Regions from separate parts of the Streptomyces sp. NPDC028331 genome, predicted to be linked through region 1. Evidence: riboswitches for the same ligand, from Rfam matches in the RefSeq annotation. Region 1 holds a riboswitch; the other holds the start of a gene.

Region 1 (7,304 bases):
CCACGATCATCACGAAGACGCGCACGCCCGTACCGCTCAGGCCCAGCATCTGGCTCGGCATGACCGAGACCAGCGCGATGATGAACAGCAGCTGGGGGAAGGCGAGAAGGCCGTCCATCACCCGGCTGATGACCGAGTCGACCCAGCCGCCGAAGAAGCCGGCGAGGATGCCCAGCACCGTGCCGAAGACCACCGCGACCAGCGCGGAGAGGAAGCCCACGAGCAGCGAGATCTGGGCGCCGTAGAGGATGCGGGCGAAGATGTCGCGGCCGTTGACCGGTTCGACGCCGAGGAGGTGGTCGCCGCTGATACCCCCCAGGGACCCCGTCGGCGTTCCGAAGAGCGGGTCGATCAGGTTCTCGTGGTACGCGTCGGGATCCTGTCCGACCAGGTTCGTGATCACCGGCGCGAGAATCGCGACCAGGACCAGCAGCAGGACAACGATGCCACCCGACAGGGCCAGCTTGTCCCGCTTCAGGCGCTCCCAGGCGATCCGGCCCAGGGAACGCCCCTGGACGGCCTTCGCATCGGCGCTGGCAACGGCCGCTTCCTCGGCAGCACTCGCGGCCGCTTCCGCAGTCGGCTCGTGCAATGGTGCCGTCATCTGGCAGGGACCCCTCTCAACCGGCGGTGACCGGCCCGCACTTGCCGCGGTGGCGGCATGACTCAGTCCGTCGTACACAGGGGCGAAACCCCTTGAAGCCGGAGTCTTCAATGCTTCGCCGATCAGTGACCAGACTTGACGGGGAAAGGATGCATAAACGTGATGCGGACTGGGGAGATCCGTTATCCGGACAGCGGGTAACGCGGGCCGGACGCAGGCAAATTGGGCGAGACCGGACGAGAGTGGGACTATCCACCCTCATCTACGCGCGAAGAAGGGCTCCGAGTGCCGGACGGTGTCAACTGCCGTGCACTACAGGGGTGTCAGTACGCCCCGCGTGCCGGCGGGTAGCCGTAGCCGCCGGCCGCGGGCGCCGGTGCCGTGGCGTGGGCCTCGCGGTCGTAGAACGGGCGGGTGCTGGCGCGCAGCCACATCGCCACCGGGTCGTGCTCGTCGGACAGCGCGACCGTCGACACCGGCAGGCCCTCGGGGACGGCCGTGACGGACTGCTGCATCATCGCGCGCACCGAGTCGACGGCGGGCGGCGAGGTGTCGTAGACGTCCAGGCCGATCGCCAGGTACGGGGCGCCGAGGGAGGGCTGCACCCAGGCGCGGCGCAGGGAACGCACGGCGGGGGTGCGGTGCGCGTTCTGCGTGAGCAGGGCGTAGAACTGCGGGATCTCGATGGCCGGTTCCGACAGCCTCAGGGGGCCCGCGGGCTGGCGCTCCAGGCCGGCGGCGATGCGGCGCAGGTCCGGCCAGGGGATGCCGACGCCGCCGCCGGGGGCGTGCGGATTGAGCCACAGGCCGTAGTGACCGGGGTAGAGGGCGCGGGCCACGTCGGCGCCGTCGATCACCTCGTAGGAGCGGGTCCAGCCGCTGGCCGAGAGTTCCTGGGCCGAGGTGACGCAGGGCGCGTAGCCGTGGCCGTCCACCTCCATGGTCGCGTACTGGGCGTCGGGCGAGCCGGCCTGGCCCTGCCACAGCAGCATCCAGACCCTGCCGGTGGACGGGGTCGCGAGCGCCTGCAGGAGCGCCTCGTAGGCGTCGTAACGCCCGGGCGTCACCTGGCGCAGCATGTGCTCGACCTGGCCGGCCGCGGTGCCGCTCGCGCTCACCCCGCTCACCCTTTACCGCCCCTTCGCTGACGATGTGCTCCGCATATGAAACCAGGTTAGGCGGGTCCGCTGACAGCCGGTGCGGGGTGGCTGCCGCCGGCCGCGGTGTCCAGGAGCTCGGGGTCTGCTGCCGGTCGGCGGGCGCGGGTCGTTCATGGCCGGGCGCCCAGTTCCCCGCGCCCCTGAGGGGGCGCCCTTGACGGGACGCCCTGCTCAGTAGCCGTGCTGGTAGAACGGCCGGACCTGTTCCCTCATCCACTCGGCCACCGGGTCATCGGTCACGTCCAGGAGGACGAGGTTGACCGGCCAGGGGACCGCCGCCTTGGCCAGGGCGCGGCCCAGGGCGTCCATGGGGAGGGCGCGGAGGTCGCCCTCCCACTGGGAGAGTTCCACGCCGACGAACAACACCGGGTCCGCCGTCTCGATGGCGGCGAGGCAGCGGCGTGCCGTACGGACCACGCCGATCCCCGCGAACTCGGCGGACGCGGCGGCGAGGAAGTCCACCGGGTCGTCCTGCCAGTCCGGCTCGAAGAGGCGGACGCGGCCGCCGCTCGCGGGGCCGTCCAGCGGGGTGCGTCCGACCCGGCACAGTTCGGCCACCGCGTCGGGCGGCAGGGGTATGCCGACCACGCCCTCCGGGTTGACCGCGATGCCGACCTGCGGGGGCAGCCCGCGGGCGAACTCGACGGCGGGCGCGATCGTGTACGACATGTGGCCGCCCGCGACGTGGCGGAACTGCTCCTCCGAGCTGAACACCGGGACGTACGCCTGGCCCTCGATCTCCAGGGTGGGCAGGTCGAGGGGGCCGCTGTGCGGGCCGCCGCCGTTCGGCAGCGGCACCCACAGGAAGCTGCGGCCGAGCACCTCGATGATCCGGCCGCCCGCCGCGGGCATGCCGAGGGAGGCGGAGAGCACCTCCTCCAGTTCGTTGCCCGGCCATCCGCCGTGCGGATGGGGGTGCGCCTGTGCCGGGAAGTCCGGGGGGAAGCCCGCGGGAAGGTCCGCCGGGAAGTCCATCTGCCTCATCACCTGCCGAGTACCTCTGGTGTGGCGAAAAGGCTAACGGGTGCACGGACCGGGCGATTCATTCCGCTCCTTCCGCCCAGTCCGCGAAGTCGATCCGGCGCAGCACGTCCGCCGCGTCCCGGTCGAGCAGGACCGCCGAGCCGCAGCCCTCCGGGAGCCGGCCCCCCTCCACGGCGCGCAGCAGGTGCCGGGTGGCGCGACGGTGCCGCAGGAAGGCGTACCGGGAGACGCCTCGGCCACGCTGCCGCTGGCCGTCCAGGGCGGTGTCCTCGGCGACGTCGAGCAGGACCAGGTGCAGGGTGCCGCCGCGGCGCCGGGCCTCGCGGGCCAGCCAGGTACGCACCCACGTCTGGGTGCCGCAGTCGTGCACGACGACCCCGGTGCCGGCACGCAGGGCGCGGCGCAGGCCCGCGTAGTGCGCCAGGCGGACCAGGGGGCGGTAGACCGCGTACGGCAGGAACCGGGCCAGGCGCGCGTCCCAGCGGTCGCGGGTGTCCTGGGAGTCGACGCATGCGCCGCGCACCGCGCGCCGCATGAGTGTGGACTTGCCGCTGCCGGGCAGGCCGGTGACCACGACGAGGTCGCGGACGCCGAAGGTGAGCCCGTACGGACTGCGGCCCCCGCGGTCGCGCAGATCCCGGACCACCGGCGCCGGCACCGGTGCGCCGGCAGCCCGGGCCGGGGCTCCGGGCTGCCGGGGTACCGCGACACCCGTGGTCGTGGCGTACGCCGTCGTCCTGTTCACCGTGATCGTCCTCCCTTGCGGTCAGGAAGTCCCATCCCCGCCGAATGTAAAGAGAAGGTAATGGAAGACGTCTTGCGATTTCGTGCGCGTACCGCCACAAGCCGGTTACAGATACGACCGGAAGCCGGTCGCCGGCGTGGCCGGAGCCCGTACGGACGCCGCGGGAACCGGTCCCGGCGCGACCCTGATCCGTCCCCCGGCGCGACCCGAAGCCCGTCCCCGGCGTGACCCGAAGCCGTCCCCGGCACGACCTTCAGCCCGTCCCGCCAGGGCCCGAAGCCGTCCCCGGCACGACCTTCAGCCCATCCCGCCACGGCCCGAAGCCGTCCCCGGCGTGACCCGAAGCTAGTCCCGGCGCGCCCCGAAGCCCGTCACCGACGCGGCCCGGGACCGGTTGCCCATGCGGCCTGCCGCGACCGGGCGAGGCGTGCAATGATGTGCGCGCCAACTGCATACCGGCCGCTTGAATCCGCGCGGGAGAGTTCCGGGGACGTACGGGGTACGTACGTGGGCCCGGGCGCCGAAGGAGCAAGTCCCTCCCTTGAATCTCTCAGGCCCCGATACCGCGCGGGCGAGGCACATCTGGAAAGCGGGCCGCTTCGCCGTGGCTCCACCCAAGGTGCAAGCCGTGACGACCCGCCGCGCGGGGGCGTTCATGGCGAACCTCTCAGGTTCCGATGACAGATGGGGAGGACCGACCTCGCCCGTCCTGCCCTGCCTTGGGAGCACAACCGATGAGCAGTAGTAGCCCCCTGCGCCGTACCGCGCTCGATGCCCTGCATCGTTCGCTCGGCGCGACGATGACCGACTTCGCCGGCTGGGACATGCCCCTCAGGTACGGCTCCGAGCGCGACGAGCACGTCGCCGTCCGCACCAAGGCGGGGCTGTTCGACCTGTCGCACATGGGCGAGATCACGGTGACCGGCCCCGAGGCGGACCGGTTCCTCAACCAGGCGCTGGTCGGCGACATCGCCTCCGTCCGTGTGGGCCGCGCCCGCTACACCATGATCTGCCGGGAGGACGGCGGCATCCTGGACGACCTGATCGTCTACCGGCTCGCCGACGCGCAGTACATGGTCGTGGCCAACGCCTCCAACGCCCAGGTGGTGCTGGACGCGCTGACCGAGCGCGCCGCGGGCTTCGCCGCCGCGGTCCGCGACGACCGGGACGCCTACGCGCTGATCGCCGTCCAGGGCCCCGAGTCCCCCGGCATCCTGAAGTCCCTCACCGACGCCGTCCTCGACGGCCTGAAGTACTACGCGGGCCTGCCCGGCACGGTCGCGGGCGTCCCCGCCCTCATCGCGCGCACCGGCTATACCGGCGAGGACGGCTTCGAGCTGTTCGTCGCGCCCGAGCACGCCGAGCAGCTGTGGCGGGCGCTGACCGAGGCCGGCGCGCCCGTCGGTCTGATCCCCTGCGGGCTCTCCTGCCGGGACACGCTGCGCCTGGAGGCGGGCATGCCGCTGTACGGGCACGAGCTCAGCACCTCGCTGACGCCCTTCGACGCCGGGCTCGGCCGGGTGGTGAAGTTCGAGAAGGAGGGCGACTTCGTCGGGCGCGCCGCGCTGGAGGAGGCCGCGTCCCGTGCGCAGGAGAACCCGCCGCGCGTCCTCGTCGGCCTGGTCGCCGACGGCCGGCGCGTGCCGCGGGCCGGATACCCGGTCGTCGCGGGCGGCGAGGTGATCGGCGAGGTCACCTCCGGGGCGCCCTCCCCCACGCTGGGCAGGCCGATCGCGATGGCGTACGTCGACGCCGCGCACTCCGCGCCGGGCACACCCGGGGTCGGGGTGGACATCCGGGGCAGCCACGAGCCCCACGAGGTCGTGGCGCTGCCGTTCTACAAGCGCCGGAAGTAGCCACTCGGCGGGCGGGTGACGCGATCCCGCGCACCTCCGCCGTGCTCACGCACGTCTCCAGAAGTACTCCCTTCACCACCACTCCCCCGCGTACAGGAGAATCCAGGCCATGAACAACCCCCAGCAGCTCCGCTACAGCAAGGAGCACGAGTGGCTGTCGGACGCCCAGGACGGCGTTGCGACGGTCGGCATCACGGAGCACGCGGCCAACGCCCTCGGCGACGTCGTCTTCGTCCAGCTCCCGGAGGTCGGCGACACGGTGACCGCGGGTGAGACCTGCGGCGAGCTGGAGTCGACCAAGTCGGTCAGCGACCTGTACTCCCCGGTCACCGGCGAGATCACGGAGGTCAACGAGGACGTGGTCAACGACCCGTCGCTGGTGAACTCCGAGCCGTTCGAGGGCGGCTGGCTGTTCAAGGTGCGCATCTCCGAGGAGCCGGCCGACCTGCTGTCCGCCGACGAGTACGACGCCCACATCGCCGGCTGAGAACGGACCCGCAGATGACCCTCCTGAACACGCCCCTGCACGAGCTCGACCCGGATGTGGCCGCCGCGGTCGACGCCGAGCTGCACCGGCAGCAGTCCACCCTGGAGATGATCGCCTCCGAGAACTTCGCCCCGCTGGCGGTCATGGAGGCGCAGGGCTCGGTCCTCACCAACAAGTACGCCGAGGGCTACCCGGGCCGCCGCTACTACGGCGGCTGCGAGCACGTCGACGTCGCCGAGCAGATCGCCATCGACCGGATCAAGGAGCTGTTCGGCGCCGAGTACGCCAACGTGCAGCCCCACTCCGGCGCCTCCGCGAACCAGGCGGCGCTGTTCGCCCTCGCCCAGCCCGGGGACACCATCCTCGGTCTGGACCTGGCGCACGGCGGTCACCTGACCCACGGCATGCGGCTGAACTTCTCCGGCAAGCAGTTCGACGTGGTCGCGTACCACGTGGACGAGACCGGCCTGGTCGACATGGCCGAGGTCGAGCGGCTCGCCAAGGAGCACCGCCCGAAGGTGATCATCGCCGGCTGGTCGGCGTACCCGCGACAGCTCGACTTCGCCGAGTTCCGCCGGATCGCCGACGAGGTCGAGGCGTACCTCTGGGTCGACATGGCGCACTTCGCCGGCCTGGTCGCGGCGGGACTGCACCCGAACCCGGTGGAGTACGCGGATGTGGTCACCTCCACGACCCACAAGACCCTCGGCGGACCCCGCGGCGGCATCATCCTGGCGAAGAAGGAGTTCGCGAAGAAGCTGAACTCCTCCGTCTTCCCGGGCTTCCAGGGCGGCCCCCTGGAGCATGTGATCGCGGCCAAGGCGGTGTCCTTCAAGGTCGCCGCGTCGGAGGAGTTCCGCGAGCGCCAGCGCCGTACGGTCGAGGGCGCGAAGATCCTCGCCGAGCGGCTGACGGCCGCCGACGCCCGCGAGGCCGGGGTGAACGTTCTGACCGGCGGCACGGACGTGCACCTGATCCTGGTCGACCTGCGCGACTCCGAGCTGGACGGGCAGCAGGCCGAGGACCGCCTGCACGAGGTCGGCATCACGGTCAACCGCAACGCGGTCCCGAACGACCCGCGCCCGCCGATGGTGACCTCCGGTCTGCGCATCGGCACGCCCGCCCTGGCCACCCGCGGCTTCACGGCCGAGGACTTCGCGGAGGTCGCGGACGTCATCGCCGAGGCGCTCAAGCCGTCCTACGACGCCGAGGCGCTGAAGGCCCGGGTGAAGGCCCTGGCCGACAAGCACCCGCTGTACCCGGGTCTGAACAAGTAAGTCACTTTTGCGGGGCACCGCGCACACTGGGAGTACCGGCGTGCGCGGTGCCCGCATCCCTGTACCGCCTTTCGCACCACCCCCGTATTGAGGAGTCACCCGTGGCCATCTCGGTCTTCGACCTGTTCTCGATCGGCATCGGCCCGTCCAGCTCCCACACGGTCGGTCCGATGCGCGCGGCGCGCATGTTC
Region 2 (7,304 bases), on a different contig from region 1:
GTCCATGCTTCACACACCGAGCGGCGGTGCCGACAGCGGCACCGCCGCCGCGGACGGCCGGCTGATGAGCATCGGCACGGTGCTGAACCTGCTGCGCGAGGAGTTCCCCGAGGTCACCATCTCCAAGATCCGCTTCCTGGAGGCGGAGGGCCTCATCGAGCCGCAGCGGACCCCTTCCGGGTACCGCAAGTTCAGCGCGCGTGACGTCGAGCGGCTGGGCCAGGTGCTGAGGATGCAGCGGGACCACTACCTGCCGTTGAAGGTCATCCGCGAGTACCTGGACGCCCTGGAGCGCGGCGAGGAGGTACGGCTGCCGTCCCTGGGCCGGACGGGGGAGACCGGCGCGGGAGAGCTGCTCGGAGGTCTTCTGGGCGAGCCGGAGAGCGCCGGGCCCGCCCGGATCGACCGCGAGGAGCTGCTGGCGACCGCCGGGATCGGCGCCGGGCAGCTTCAGGAGTGGGAGTCGTACGGGTTGCTCGCGCCGCTGCCGGACGGCACGTACGACGCCGAGGCGATCACCGTGGCCACTCTCGTGGTGGAACTGGGACGGCACGGGATCGAGCCACGCCATCTGCGCGCGATGAAGGCCGCCGCGGACCGCGAGGCGGGCCTGGTGGACCAGGTGGTGGCCCCGCTGCGCCGCCACCGCAACCCGCAGACCAGGGCGCATGCCGAGGCCCGCACGAAGGAGCTGGCGGGGCTCGCGGTGAAGCTGCACGCGGCGCTGGTGCAGTCCGCGCTGGGTGTGCGGCTGCCCTGATCCGGGCGTTCGCCGTGGGCGGATCGGCCAGGCGTTCTGTGCCCGACTACCCAAACATCCCGAGCACGGCCTAGGGTTGCTGTGTGAACGAGCTCGATGTCGTAGGTGTCCGGGTCGAGATGCCCTCCAACCAGCCGATCGTGCTCCTGCGTGAAGTGGGAGGCGACCGCTACCTCCCCATCTGGATCGGCCCCGGGGAGGCGACGGCCATCGCGTTCGCCCAGCAGGGCATGGCCCCCGCGCGACCTCTCACGCACGACCTGTTCAAGGACGTGCTGGAGGCCGTCGGACAGGAGCTCACGGAAGTACGCATCACGGATCTGCGTGAAGGCGTCTTCTACGCGGAGCTGGTCTTCGCCAGCGGGGTCGAGGTGAGCGCCCGCCCGTCCGACGCCATAGCGCTGGCGCTGCGCACCGGAACGCCGATCTACGGCAGTGACGGGGTGCTGGACGACGCGGGGATCGCCATCCCGGACGAGCAGGAGGACGAGGTCGAGAAGTTCCGCGAGTTCCTCGACCAGATCTCACCGGAGGACTTCGGGACCAGCAGCCAGTGACGGTCCCTCCGGGGTGGGCCGGCGGGCGGCGCGGCGCCCGCGGCTCGTGCCGCGCATCCGCGCGTCCGCGGGGCTCCCGGAGGGCGCGGGCCGAGTCGGCCGACCGTGCAGGTGCTCGCCCTCCTTCGCTGAAGGGCCCGGAGACCGGAGCGGTGCGTGCCGGGAGACGGAGGGGTCTCGCCGCCGAGCGGGATCGTCGGGCGGTGTGACAGACGTCGGTGTGTGTGACGGTCGTCGGGGCGTGTGACGGAGCGGCCGGCGGCCGGCCCTGCGGCTCTCGAGGGCTCGCAAGAGCATTCGGCTAGCCTTTCCCCGCGGGAGGGCACGGGAAACCACTCCTAGGGTGATTATCACTCGGCGTGCCGAGTGTGGCGATCGTTGACGCACCCCTGGTGACTGCCTACCGTCGAGAAGGCAGGTCAAGGACGGAGGTCGGCGTGAGAAGCAGCGGCGGCGGTACGGCTGGGGGTGCCCCTGGACGCAGTCTGGGGGAGAGCGGTCCGTACCGGCTTCACGGCGACACGGCCGACTCCGCTGCTCAGCGGCCGACGCCCGTGCCGGCCGGCGGAGGGGCGGCCTCCGAGCAGATCGGCTATCGCGGACCCACCGCGTGCGCCGCGGCGGGCATCACCTACCGGCAGCTCGACTACTGGGCCAGGACGGGCCTCGTCGAACCGAGCGTGCGCCCCGCCTACGGGTCGGGGACGCAGCGGCTGTACAGCTTCCGCGACGTCGTCGTTCTGAAGATCGTCAAGCGTTTCCTCGACACGGGCGTGTCGCTGCAGAACATCCGCACCGCCGTCCAGCACCTCAGGGAACGCGGTTTCCGCGACCTGGAGCGGATGACGCTGATGAGCGACGGCGCGACGGTCTACGAGTGCACGTCCCCGGACGAGGTCCACGCCCTGCTCCAGGGCGGCCAGGGCATCTTCGGCATCGCCGTGGGCGTGGTGTGGCGGGACGTGGAGAACGCGCTGTCCCAGTTGCACGGCGAACGTGTCGACACGGGCGAGACCATCGTGGGCCACAACCCGGCGGACGAACTGGCACGGCGGCGCAACCGGGCCGTCTGAGCGCGCGGGCCGCGGCAGGGCCGCATTGTCAGTGGCGTAGGGCAGCATCGGAGATGTGAGAACCGCGCCGACCATCCTGCATCTCGACATGGATGCCTTCTACGCCTCGGTGGAGCAGGCAGCCAAGCCGAGCCTGCGCGGGAAGGCGGTCGTCGTGGGCGGGCTGGGACCGCGCGGAGTGGTGGCCACCGCGTCGTACGAGGCGCGCGTGTTCGGGGTGCACTCGGCGATGCCCATGGGCCAGGCACGCCGGCTCGCACCCAATGCCGCGTATCTGGTACCGCGTTTCGGGCTCTACCGCAGGATCAGCGAGCAGGTGATGACGCTGTTGCGCGGCCTGTCGCCGCTGGTGGAGCCGTTGAGCCTGGACGAGGCGTTCGTGGATCTCGAGGCCGGGGGAGCCGCCTGGGACGAGGAGTCGGCGCGGCTGACCGGGGTGAAGCTGCGCGCGGACATCCGAGCCGTGACCGGGCTGACGGGGTCCGTGGGCCTCGCCGCCTCGAAGATGCTCGCCAAGATCGCGTCGGAGCAGGCGAAGCCGGACGGACTGGTGCTGATACGGCCGGGGACCGAGCGCGCGCTGCTCGGTCCACTGTCGGTGCGCACGCTGCCCGGGGTGGGCCCGGCGACAGGTGACCACCTGCGGCGGGCCGGGATCACCACGATCGACGAGATCGCCGAGGCGGGGGAGGACGAGCTCGTACGGCTGCTGGGCAAGGCGCACGGGCAGGCGCTGTACGCGATGGCGCTGGCCCACGACGAGCGGCCGGTGGTGGCCGAGCGGGAGGCCAAGTCGGTGTCCGTCGAGGACACGTACGACGTCGACATCCACGACCGCCTCCGGATCGGCCTGGAGGTGCAGCGGCTGGCGGACCGCTGTGTGCGGCGGCTCCGGGAGGCCGGGTTGTCGGGGCGCACCATCGTGCTGAAGGTGCGGAGATACGACTTCTCCACCCTGACCCGGTCCGAGACCCTGCGGGGACCCACGGACGATCCCGCGGTGGTGCGGGAGGCCGCGGCGCGGCTGCTGGAGTCCGTGGACACGACCGGCGGGGTGCGTCTGCTGGGCGTGGGGGTCAGCGGACTCGCCGACTACACGCAGGAGGATCTGTTCGCGCAGGCCCACCTGGCGGCGGCCGAGGCCGTGACGGACGAGCGGCCGGAGGCGGAGGAGGCGCCCGCCGCGGAGCCGGTGGCACCGCCCGAGCGGGTCTGGCTCGCGGGGCACGACGTCCGCCACGCCGAGTACGGGCCGGGGTGGGTGCAGGGCAGCGGGCTGGGCCGGGTGACCGTACGGTTCGAGACGCCGCAGTCGGAGCCGGGGCGGGTCCGCACGTTCAGCGTCGACGACCCCGCGCTGGAGCCGGCGGACCCGCTGCCGCTGGTGCCCGAGCTCCCGGGGACCGAGGGGCGCCCGGCCCCCACGGGGGCGGACGTCTGACCCGGGCGGGCGGGCGCGGAGTTCCGCCTCCGCCCCGTCATGTCTCGTCCGACCCCGCCAGATGGCCGAAGTCGCGGTCCGGCGGCGGTGGTGCCGACACGTCCAGGCCGTAGTGGTGGTAGAGCTGCAGCTCCTGCTCGGGGGACAGATGGCGGCCGACGCCGAAGTCGGGGGCCTCCTTGATCAGCGCGCGTTCGAAGGGGACGTACAGCGCGCCCTCGACCAGCTCGCTGGGCTCCAGGGGGACGAACGCGTCCCTGCCGAACAGGCCCGTTCGTATGGCCGCCCACTCCGGCGCACCCGTGGCGTCGTCGAGGTACACCTCGTCGATCGTGCCGATCTTGTGGCCATTGCGGTCGAACGCCTTGCGGCCGATCAGATTCCGCGGATCGATGTCGGTCTGCACGGTACCTCCAACTGGTCGCAACCCATCCGTAAGCACTACGAAAGAGCACATTCAGCAAGGCGGCCACTTGAAGATTCCCGCGCAGGCTGCCGACTCGTCCTCGCTGGTAGTCTGGCAAGCGGCTGTTGACCCCGTGCGGGAGAGTCCTCCGGAGCGATCCGGAGGCGCCGAAGGAGCAAATCCTCCCCGGAATCTCTCAGGCCCAGGTACCGCACGGACGAGGTCACTCTGGAAAGCAGGGCGGGTGTCGACGGCTTCCGCTCTCACCGACGGTGAAAGCCGGAGCGCCTTCGGGCGGACCGGTGAAGCTCTCAGGTCGAGATGACAGAGGGGGAGGCCGTCGGGGTACCCGCGCCGTGGTGCCCCTCGAAGGTCGCGTCAGACCAGGAGGCCTCCGCAATGACCGCCCAGCGCATTCCGCTCTCCGAGCTCGAACAGGGCATCCCGTTCGAGCACCGTCACATCGGCCCCGACCAGGAAGCGCGGGCCAAGATGCTCGCCCAGGTCGGCTACGGCTCGCTCGACGAGCTCACCGCCGCCGCGGTCCCCGATGTGATCAAGAACGCCGACGCCCTGGACCTGCCGGGCGCCCGCACCGAGGCCGAGGTGCTGGCCGAGCTGCGCTCCCTCGCCGACCGCAACCAGGTCCTCGACTCGATGATCGGTCTCGGCTATCACGGCACCTTCACCCCGCCGGTCATCCTGCGCAACGTCATGGAGAACCCGGCCTGGTACACCGCTTACACCCCGTACCAGCCGGAGATCTCGCAGGGCCGGCTCGAGGCGCTGCTGAACTTCCAGACGATGGTCGCCGAGCTCACCGGGCTGCCGACCTCCGGCGCGTCCCTGCTCGACGAGGGCACCGCCGCCGCGGAGGCGATGGCCCTGTCCCGGCGCATGGGCAAGAACAAGAAGGGCCTGTTCCTGGTCGACGCGGACGCGCTGCCGCAGACCATCGCGGTGATCCAGACCCGCGCCGAGCCCACCGGTGTCGAGGTCGTCGTCGCCGACCTCAGCGCCGGCATCCCGGCCGAGGTAGCCGAGCGGGAGATCAACGGCGTACTGATCCAGTACCCGGGCGCCTCCGGTGCCGTACGCGACATCAAGCCCGTCATCGACCGGGCCCATGAGCTGGGCGCCGTCGTCACCGTCGCGGCCGACCTGCTCGCGCTCACACTGCTGACGTCCCCCGGTGAGCTGGGCGCCGACATCGCCGTGGGCACCACGCAGCGCTTCGGCGTCCCGATGGGCTTCGGCGGCCCGCACGCCGGTTACATGGCGGTGCGTGAGAAGTTCGCCCGCAGCCTGCCCGGCCGGCTCGTGGGCGTCTCCGTGGACGCGGACGGCCACAAGGCCTACCGGCTCGCCCTGCAGACGCGCGAGCAGCACATCCGCCGCGAGAAGGCCACCAGCAACATCTGCACCGCGCAGGTGCTGCTCGCCGTGATGGCCGGGATGTACGCCGTCTACCACGGGCCCGAGGGACTGCGCAGCATCGCCCGGCGCACCCACCGGTACGCCACGGTCCTCGCCGCGGGCCTGAGGGCCGGCGGGGTCGAGGTCGTCCACGGCACCTACTTCGACACCGTGACCGCCCGGGTCCCGGGGCGGGCCGCCGACGTCGTCGCCGCCGCCCGGGAGAACCGCGTCAACCTGCGTCTCGTGGACGCCGACCACGTCTCGATCGCCTGCGACGAGACCACCGGGCGGGCGCAGCTGCGCGCGGTGTGGACCGCGTTCGGCGTCGGGGGCGACATCGACGCGCTGGACGCGATCACCGAGGACGCGCTCCCTCAGTCGCTGCTGCGCACCGACGACTACCTCACCCACCCGGTCTTCCACGAGCACCGCTCCGAGACCGCGATGCTGCGCTACCTGCGCAGGCTGGCCGACCGCGACTACGCGCTCGACCGCGGCATGATCCCGCTGGGCTCCTGCACCATGAAGCTCAACGCCACCACCGAGATGGAGCCGGTGACCTGGCCTGAGTTCGGCCAACTGCACCCCTTCGCGCCCGCCGAGCAGGCCGAGGGTTACCTCACGCTCATCCGTGAGCTGGAGGAACGTCTCGCCGAGGTCACCGGGTACGACAAGGTCTCCCTCCAGCCCAACGCCGGCTCCCAGGGCGAGCTGGCCGGTCTGCTGGCCGTACGCGGCTACCACCGCGCCAACGGCGACGACCAGCGCACCGTCTGCCTCATCCCGTCCTCCGCGCACGGCACCAACGCGGCCAGCGCCGTGATGGCCGGCATGAAGGTCGTCGTGGTGAAGACCGCCGAGGACGGCGAGATCGACGTGGAGGACCTGCGCGCCAAGATCGAGCAGTACCGCGACGAACTGGCGGTGCTGATGATCACGTACCCGTCCACGCACGGCGTGTTCGAGGAGCACGTCGCCGACATCTGCGCCCAGGTCCATGAGGCCGGCGGCCAGGTGTACGTCGACGGCGCCAACCTCAACGCCCTGGTCGGCCTCGCCAAGCCGGGCCACTTCGGCGGTGACGTCTCGCACCTGAACCTGCACAAGACCTTCTGCATCCCGCACGGCGGCGGCGGTCCGGGCGTCGGCCCGGTGGCCGTCCGCGAGCACCTGGCCCCCTACCTGCCGAACCACCCGCTGCAGCCCGCCGCCGGTCCGGAGACGGGCGTCGGCCCGATCTCCGCCGCCCCCTGGGGCTCCGCGGGCATCCTGCCGATCTCGTGGGCGTACGTCCGGCTCATGGGCGGCGAGGGCCTCAAGCGCGCCACGCAGGTGGCCGTGCTGTCCGCCAACTACATCGCCAAGCGTCTGGAGCCGCACTACCCGGTCCTCTACACCGGGCCCGGCGGCCTGGTCGCACACGAGTGCATCATCGACCTGCGGCCGCTGACCAAGGCCACCGGTGTGAGCGTGGACGATGTGGCCAAGCGGCTGATCGACTACGGCTTCCACGCGCCGACGATGTCGTTCCCGGTGGCAGGCACGCTGATGATCGAGCCCACCGAGTCGGAGGACCTGGCCGAACTGGACCGGTTCTGCGACGCGATGATCGCCATCCGGGCGGAGATCGAGAAGGTCGGCTCGGGCG

What was found. A riboswitch is a leader RNA that binds a small molecule or an ion and turns the genes downstream of it on or off. The one in region 1 is predicted to bind glycine.
Region 2: another riboswitch for glycine. It lies ahead of gcvP (aminomethyl-transferring glycine dehydrogenase); the one in region 1 lies ahead of gcvT (glycine cleavage system aminomethyltransferase GcvT).

The regions. Positions count from the first base shown of each region.
Region 1 covers NZ_JBVHTR010000026.1:78,075-85,378, forward strand. Annotated here, with positions in the region: gene ACZ4SW_RS30430 (ABC transporter permease) at 1-604, opposite strand, end outside; gene ACZ4SW_RS30435 (enhanced serine sensitivity protein SseB C-terminal domain-containing protein) at 928-1,722, opposite strand; gene ACZ4SW_RS30440 (enhanced serine sensitivity protein SseB) at 1,936-2,739, opposite strand; gene ACZ4SW_RS30445 (AAA family ATPase) at 2,807-3,499, opposite strand; glycine riboswitch at 3,958-4,069, shown strand; glycine riboswitch at 4,070-4,187, shown strand; gene gcvT (glycine cleavage system aminomethyltransferase GcvT) at 4,228-5,349, shown strand; gene gcvH (glycine cleavage system protein GcvH) at 5,459-5,836, shown strand; gene glyA (serine hydroxymethyltransferase) at 5,851-7,113, shown strand; gene ACZ4SW_RS30465 (L-serine ammonia-lyase) at 7,215-7,304, shown strand, end outside.
Region 2 covers NZ_JBVHTR010000007.1:6,609-13,912, forward strand. Annotated here, with positions in the region: gene ftsR (transcriptional regulator FtsR) at 5-760, shown strand; gene ACZ4SW_RS11920 (bifunctional nuclease family protein) at 844-1,317, shown strand; gene ACZ4SW_RS11925 (MerR family transcriptional regulator) at 1,755-2,390, shown strand; gene ACZ4SW_RS11930 (DNA polymerase IV) at 2,446-3,831, shown strand; gene ACZ4SW_RS11935 (PRC-barrel domain-containing protein) at 3,869-4,237, opposite strand; glycine riboswitch at 4,364-4,459, shown strand; gene gcvP (aminomethyl-transferring glycine dehydrogenase) at 4,637-7,304, shown strand, end outside.